2 regions of the Paenibacillus ilasis genome follow, and region 2 is predicted to be linked to the other one. Evidence: riboswitches for the same ligand, from Rfam matches in the RefSeq annotation. Region 2 holds a riboswitch; the other holds the start of a gene.
What was found. A riboswitch is a leader RNA that binds a small molecule or an ion and turns the genes downstream of it on or off. The one in region 2 is predicted to bind cyclic di-AMP.
Positions count from the first base shown of each region.

Region 1: linked by a shared signal. The riboswitch ahead of ACETK5_RS29550 (APC family permease) and the one ahead of ACETK5_RS32350 (G5 domain-containing protein) in region 2 are both predicted to bind cyclic di-AMP.

Region 1 is NZ_JBHDJG010000004.1:469,721-473,935, reverse strand. Features, by position in the region: gene ACETK5_RS29555 (molybdopterin-containing oxidoreductase family protein) at 1-1,818, opposite strand, end outside; cyclic di-AMP (ydaO/yuaA leader) riboswitch at 2,303-2,498, shown strand; gene ACETK5_RS29550 (APC family permease) at 2,662-4,215, shown strand, end outside.
Region 2 is NZ_JBHDJG010000009.1:47,804-52,018, reverse strand. Features, by position in the region: gene ACETK5_RS32355 (TatD family hydrolase) at 58-825, shown strand; cyclic di-AMP (ydaO/yuaA leader) riboswitch at 1,031-1,245, shown strand; gene ACETK5_RS32350 (G5 domain-containing protein) at 1,516-2,703, shown strand; gene rnmV (ribonuclease M5) at 2,890-3,441, shown strand; gene rsmA (16S rRNA (adenine(1518)-N(6)/adenine(1519)-N(6))-dimethyltransferase RsmA) at 3,438-4,215, shown strand, end outside.

The sequences.
Region 1 (4,215 bases), on a different contig from region 2:
CAAGGCAGGCTCCTTCTCCAGCTTCTGGTGCTTATCCACATTCGCAAAGGTCGAATTCAGGAAGTTGTGGTTCGGCGGCGAAATGAACATGAGCGGGTATTTGTGCCCGCGACCGCGCCTTACGCCGTCATATCCTTCCTTCAAAGGCACGTAGGTTGGAAGAGGCGGAAGACCTGCTTGCTCCAACTGCGCGGAGTAAAGCTCGATCCGGCCCGATGGCGTCGGCAAACGATCCAGATATGCTTCAAGCGGTGTCATGTCAAGCTTCACATGGCGGTGTTCCTTTAGCTTGTCCAGCGTGACGCCGTTCAGATAAGGGTTGTCCGGGAAGTCGAGCGCTCTTGCCATCATCTCCTCTTCCGTCTCGCGGAAGGCAGTGTCGGTGAAACCCATGGCCCGGCCCAGCAAGGAGAACAGCTCCACGTTGCTCTTGCTCTCCCCGAGCGCCGGAATGACCGGCTCCTGCAGCTGGATGTACTGATGCCAGTAAGAAGCGAACAGATCCGTATTCTCAAATGAGGAGGTTGCCGGAAGCACGATATCCGCATACTTGGCTGTATCCGTCATGAACAGATCATGTACGACGGTAAACAGATCCTCCCTTGCAAACCCTTCGCGTACCCGCCCGGTGTCAGGAGCGACCACCAGCGGATTGCTGCAATAGACAAAGACCGACTTAATCGGCTGTTCGGTCATGGCAAGCGCCTCGCCGATCCGGTTCATGTTAATGGTCCGGGCATTCGGATTCGGCCGGAGATCCGGACGCTCCAATGCATCGCTATCCATGCTGTTGTAGCCGCCATTCGACTTGGCAGCCCCTCCGCCCCGCTTCAGCCATTGTCCGGTCAACGCGGGAAGCGCAGCGATGCTGCGCACCGTCAAGCCGCCATTGTCGTGATGCTGAAGACCGTTACCGATATGAATATAGGAAGTATCCGCCCGGCCGTACAGTTCGGCCAGCTTCTCGATATCCCCTGCTGGGATGCCGGTAATGGAGGATACATGCTCCGGCGTATAGTCTTTGACATGCTCACGCAAGGCTTCATGCCCGTGCGTATACTGCCGGAGGAACTCCTCGTTCACCATGCCGTCACGGAACATGATGTGCATGAGGCCGACGGCCAGTGCCGCATCCGTGCCCGGAAACAACGGAATGAACCAATCCGACCATTGCCCCGTTTGGTTCTTATGAACATCGATCACAACGACCTTGGCACCGGCCTTGCGCGCTTTCTCCGCCAGCACGACCTGGTGCATATTGGTGCTGACGATGTTGCCGCCCCAGACGATGATGACATCGGCATGAACGGTATCCTCCGGGACGGTTCCTCCATTAAACCCCATGACGGATTTCCAACCCTCATTGCCTGCGGAATTGCAGATCGACTGCTTCAGGCGGCTGGCGCCCAGCCTGTTGAAGAATCTCCGATCCATGCCGTCCACGCTCAATATCCCCATGTTGCCGTAGAAGCTGTAAGGCAGGATGCTCTCAGAGCCATGCTCCTCGATCAGCTTCTTGTAGCGCCCGGTAATCTCTTGAATCGCTTCATCCCAGCTGATTCGCTCGAAAGCCCCCTCGCCCTTGGGCCCTACCCTCCGCAGCGGATAAAGCACGCGCTCCGGATGATACACCCGATGTGCCATATTGCGGACTTTATTACAGATGGCTCCCTGCGTAATCGGATGATCCGGATTGCCGGTAACCTTCACGATTTTTCCGTTCTCTTTATGCAGCAGCAGGCCGCAAGTATCGGGACAATCCAACGGACATACCGCCGGAAACACGCCATTTTCCTGATGTATCATCGCTTGAGTCATTTCGTTCATTCCCCCTTGTACACGCTGAATCATATCCCCTTATCTTAAAAGAAAATCAGGGCTCCAGTAAAGTCTTACATTTTTTTCTGCAGCGGGTGATTCACTCTACTTCACTCCGGGTATATTCCTATCAAGAGCAACGAAGAGGAACCCAGACCCTTTCTCTTCCTTGCCGAATCATGGACCACTCCCAAAAAATTCGCCATGCCAATGTCTCCTCCCCCGAGACCGGCATGGCGAATTTGTTTGTATTGGCGTTCTATCGCATCACATTCGAGCTACCTGCAACTTACATATCATAGAAAGTCATGATTTCTGTAGCAAACCTGCAAAAAACAAAGCCTGTCAAAGCCACATAATTATGTAAGCGCTTATCTGTCATTTTTTATAAATAATTCTGCTTTATTTTTCGTTGGAGGGTGTTTTACAAAAGATTTGAGCAGGCGTAATATACTATTCAGCTTCGATATCATTCTTCATATTCACATGATATTCGCTTAATTTCCAATTTGGAAAGCGGGGGAACCACACGTATGGATGGATACCTATAGGATCTGTCAACCATACTATGGGGTGAATCCTGATGCAGCGCGAACGTACGCCGCGACTATTATCAGGTAGGGCGACTCTCACCGCCCGAATCCGACAGCTAACCTCGTCAGCGTTGATTGGGAGGGTTGTGAACTTGTGATCAAACACAGGGTTCTAACCTGTGTTTTTTGTTTGCCAAAATCCAGCATAGGAATGGTGACCGTTCGTATGTCCAGCCTATGAAACACACCGATTGAAGTCCATTCAGTCAGCTTCCATCATGAACGTAATCTTAATCGGCGGTGAAAAACCATGTTATCTTCAATCAAGCGATTCCTCATTGGAAGACCGCTTAAATCAACGGAATTGGGCGAGCAAAAGCTGAACAAAACCAAAGCGCTGGCCATCCTTTCATCCGACGCCTTGTCGTCCGTGGCTTATGGACCTGAACAAATTCTGATCGTCTTGATGACCGTTGGCGCAGCTGCCTATTGGTATTCCATACCGATTGCCGTCGGGGTCCTGGTCTTATTGCTGGCACTTATCCTATCGTACAGACAGATTATTTTCTCATATCCGCATGGCGGCGGAGCCTACGTGGTTTCCAAAAGAAATTTAGGCATGTATCCGGGACTGGTTGCCGGCGGCTCCCTGCTGGTCGACTATATCCTGACGGTTGCGGTCAGCGTATCGGCGGGGACGGACGCGATCACGTCGGCTTTTCCGGAACTGCACGCCTACAATCTGCCCATCTCCATCGTGTTCGTTCTGTGTTTGACCGTACTCAATTTAAGAGGGGTCACGGAGTCGGCCTCCATATTGGCCTATCCGGTTTACTTGTTTGTACTCGCGTTGTTTATCCTGATTGGCGTCGGAGTATTCAATATCGCTACAGGCCATGCATCTCCGGATCTGCATACGCCGATCGGCACGCCTGTCGCCGGGCTAAGCTTATTCCTGCTCCTGCGGGCATTCGCCTCGGGCAGCTCTGCCCTGACCGGCGTTGAGGCCATTTCCAACGCCATCCCGAATTTCAAAGATCCTGCTCCGAATAATGCGGCCAAAACCTTGGTGGCGATGGGATCCTTGCTGGCCCTGTTATTTTCGGGCATCGTATTCCTGGCCTATTACTATGGGGTTAGCCCCAGCGAGCAAGTCACTGTCGTTTCCCAGATTGCCGAGCATACCTTCGGACGAAACTTTCTGTATTACTTCATCCAAGGAACAACGGCCCTCATTCTGATTCTGGCCGCCAACACGGGATATTCCGCTTTCCCGCTGCTTGCCGTTAATCTGGCGAAGGATAAATTCATTCCCCGAATGTTCACCGTCCGGGGAGACCGTCTGGGATATTCAAACGGAATCATCATACTGGGTTTTCTCTCGATTCTGTTGCTGCTCGCTTTCGAAGGCAAAACCGAGCATCTGATTCCGCTGTACGCCGTCGGCGTGTTTATCCCTTTTACCCTCTCCCAAACGGGGATGATGGTGAAGTGGATTCGCGAAAAGCCCGAAGGATGGATTGTCAAACTGATCATAAATACCACCGGCGCATGCATCAGCTTTATCGTGACGATGATTTTCTTTTTCACGAAATTCGCCCAAGTGTGGACCGTCTTGATTTTCCTGCCGCTGATCATTTGGATCTTCACCCGAATCCATAAACATTACGAGGCCGTAGCAGACCAGCTGCGAATTACGACCTGTGAGCCTGTTAAGCCGATTGAGGGAAATGTTATTATTCTGCCTGTGGCGGGAATCACCCATGTGGTGGAGAACTCGCTGAATTATGCCAAATCGCTGGGAGCAGGCCAAATTATCGCGGTGTACGTGCCGTTCGAACGGGATGACGAGGCGGCCTTTCAG
Region 2 (4,215 bases):
TTTACCCAACTAATGGAAGATATACGACACAGAAACGACAGGAAGGAGAGTGTGATTATTATGCTGTTCGACACGCACACTCATATGGACGCTCCCCAATTCGACGAAGACCGGGAAGCGGCTATCCAGCGGGCGCTTGAAGCCGGCGTCACCAGGATGATCAATATCGGATTTAACCGGGAGACGATCCCGACCACGATGAAGCTGGCAGAGACTTATGATTTTATTTACGCGGCGGTGGGCTGGCATCCTGTAGATGCGATTACCATGGAGGATCAGGATCTCGATTGGATCGCTGCTTTATGCAGTCATGAGAAAGTGGTGGCAATCGGCGAGATCGGTTTGGATTATTATTGGGATACATCCCCGAAAGAAGTCCAGCACCGTGTGCTTCGACGTCAGATCGGACTTGCCCGGGAGTTGAACATGCCCATTGTCATTCATAATCGGGATGCGCATGAAGATATCGTTAACATTTTGCGGGAGGAAAAGGCCTCCGAAGTCGGCGGTGTCATGCATTCCTTCTCCGGAAGCTGGGAAACGGCCAAAATGTGCTTGGATATGGGATTCCATATCTCATTTGGCGGGCCGATTACGTTCAAGAATGCGAAGCAGCCCAAAGAGGTTTTGGCACAGGTTCCGCTTGATCGATTATTGATCGAAACGGACGCGCCTTACCTGACACCCCATCCCTTCCGCGGAAAACGAAATGAGACCGCATATGTAAAATTGGTGGCGGAGGCGGCAGCCGAAATTCGAGGGTTGTCCTATGAGGAATTGGCCCAAATTACCACCAAAAATGCGCTGGAACGATTTGGCATTTAACGAAAACGAGAGCAAAAGTGATGAAAAAGAGAGCAATCGCGATTAATTAAAGTTTTTTAATCAGAAAAGGCGTTGATATTACAATATTTTAACCTTTTACATGAGAAAATGTGGTTGAATGTTGCTTTACAACCTGCATGTAAACAGGATATCATCTTTTCAGTGATAAGAAGCTGTGATGTGCAGATCGCAGCCGAATATTTCATGAACCGTCTCGCTTAATCTCCGAAATTCTGGAGAACGGGGGAACCGATACTGCAGTGCATACTGGTCTGAATGCACGAAGCTGTATTTGATTTCTTTTTCGGGTCTTTGGGGTGAATTTGAAGGATCTCGCCATGAGCGGGTATCCGGATATAGGGCGTCTCTCTTACGTCCGAACCCGACAGCTAACTCCGTAAGCGAAATAAGAGGGGAAATCTCGTGCATACCATTTCCATGATTTCATTCATCAGGAAGCCACGTTAGAGCCTCTAGTACTCTTTCAATGGCTTTCTTTTATTTTTGAATAATGGAGAAGGGATCATCATACTCTTGGTAAACAGGAGGTGATGGCAGATGGACGGAAGACGGGAATTGACGCAGGGTGTAGATAGATAGCAGGATGCCCTGTGAGAAAAATTGCTATAGTCACGTCAAATGCATTCATGCGTTTACCTAGACGGCGGGACTATGAAGGAGGATGGAATAGTGGGCATTTTTCAACCTGAAGAAACCCATGAATCACAATCATCCAGCATGTCTTACGCATTGAGATGGAAGCATGACAATTTGCGTCAACTGATGTTGCTCGGCGCCATGGGTGCCGTTACGGTATCACTTCTCATATCGTTGGTTGTACATGATCAGGCAGGCAAGGAGGTTCAGCTTGTCGTCGACGGCCGGGTCACTACGGTGGAAACACGTGGATCGTTGCTGCAGGAATTGCTGGATGAGCAAGCGATCACGTTGAGTCCCCAGGATCAGATTTCGATGCCTCTGAACGGCGCGATCCAGGACGGAGACCGAATTATCATTGAACGGGCAATTCCAGTCAAAGTTACGGTAGGCAGCACAACCAAAACCATATTTACATCCCAGGATACGGTTGATCATGTACTCAAAGAGGCTGGCGTTACGATCCAGGGTGAAGATATAGTACAACCGTCGCAAGACACGAAGCTGACCAGCAATATGAATATCCATGTCGTTCGCGTCACGAAACAAAAAGTCAAGGAGACGGAAGACCGCGAATTCCGCGTGATCAAGACAGCCGACCCATCGCTTGAAAAGGGCGATAACCGCGTCATTCAGCGGGGCGAGCCTGGTCTCATGGTGAACCATTACGAGAAGGTCTACCACAATGGCAAGCTGGTTTCCAAGACGAAGGTCTCCCAAGAGATTGAGCGCAGAACGAAGGATAAAATCATTGCCGTAGGCACGAAAAAAGTGGAGAAGCCTGTTATCGTTCAGGCGGCAGCCACCGATGTAAAAGCTACACCGGCTAAATTGTCGGGCACGAAAAAAGTAACGACCGCCAAGGCTGTGGAGAACAATGTAGTCTCCCGCGCAGGCGTTGATTTTAAATACAAGAAGGTATTGAACAACGTGTCGATGACGGCGTATTCCGCCGAGCAGCAAGGAATCGGTACGCGCACTGCATCCGGCACACGCGTTACTGAAGGGCGCACCATCGCCGTTGACCCTAACATCATCCCAATCGGATGGTGGGTCTATATCGAAGGCATTGGCTTCCGTCGTGCTGAAGATACGGGCGGTGCCATCAAAGGCAACAAAATCGATGTTTATTACGATTCGTTGAAATCGGCCATGAATTTCGGCCGGAAGAGCGGCCGCACCGTTTACGTGATCGGTCCGGTTAAGCCTGAATTGAACTAGACGCATGAATTCCAATTTACATTGCCATTCTAATGCTATACTATTTAGCTTATAATATATGATGATCAAGAAGAGGGAATATTTCCTCTTCTTTTGTTTTGTTAAGAACGGAGTATTTAAGGCCAAGTTGGTTGAACCTTAAAGTTGTACAGGCCTGCTTTGCTTGGGAAGGAAGAGAACGAACGCATGATTAAAGAAGTGATTGTTGTGGAAGGCAGAGACGATACCGTTGCCATTAAACGGGCCGTAGACGCCGATACGATCGAAACGGGCGGTTCAGCGATCAACAAGCAAATCCTGAAACGCATAGCGCTTGCCCAGGAGCGCAGAGGCGTTATTATATTGACAGATCCTGACCATGCAGGGGAGCGGATCCGCAAAATCGTGGATCAGGGGGTGCCTGGCTGCAAGCATGCCTTTATTCCCGAAGCAGATGCTACCCGCAAAGGGGATATCGGCGTGGAGAATGCCTCGCCAGAGGCGATACGGCGTGCGCTGGATCGGGTTCATACCTCCTTTGAGGGTGGAGAGAGCCTGATCAGCTTGGAGGACATGCTGGAGGCTGGATTATCAGCGCACCCGGAGGCGGCGGCAAGACGTATGGCGATGGGAAATCTGCTGGGGATCGGATATTGCAACAGCAAGCAATTCCATAAACGATTGGCCATGTTTCAAATATCGCGTGAAGAATTTCTGGCCGCACTTGCACAACTGGAAGAAGGGGGCGTAAGCCAATGAATCGGATCGAGGATATATCAACACCAAGACGGACGAAGGAGATCATCTCACGGCATGGATTCTCCTTCAAGAAGAGTCTGGGTCAAAACTTTCTCATTGATCAGAATATTCTGTATAAAATTGTGGAAGCTGCAGGACTGGATGAAGATAAGGGAGCTCTTGAGATCGGTCCTGGTATCGGTGCATTAACCGAGAAGCTGGCACAGACGGCAGGAACCGTCACCGCGGTCGAAATTGATCAGCGCCTGATTCCCATCCTGAGGGAGGTCCTGGAGCCCTATGAGAATGTGAAGGTGCATCATGGGGATGTACTGAAGGTCGATCTTCATGAGCTGTTCCGTCAGGATTTCGCGGACGTATCGAAGGTAAGTGTGGTTGCCAATCTGCCGTATTATGTTACGACGCCGATTCTCATGAAGCTGCTGGAGGAAAAGCTGCCGTTGGAGAATATTGTGGTGATGATTCAGAAAGAAGTGGCAGAGCGGATGGCAGCGGCACCGGGAAGCAAGGATTACGGCAGCCTTAGTATTGCCGTTCAATATTACAGCGAACCTAAGCTGGTCTGTATTGTGCCGCACACGGTGTTTATCCCGCAGCCGAATGTCGCATCGGCGGTTATCCGCCTGGCGGTCCGGGAACAGCCTCCTGTCAGCGTAGAAGACGAAGGGTTCTTCTTCGAGGTGGTCCAGGCTTCTTTCGCACAGCGGAGGAAGACGATTGCCAACAATCTGAAGAGCCGGTTTTTTCCAGGGGAAGGTCGTGAACGGCTGGAAC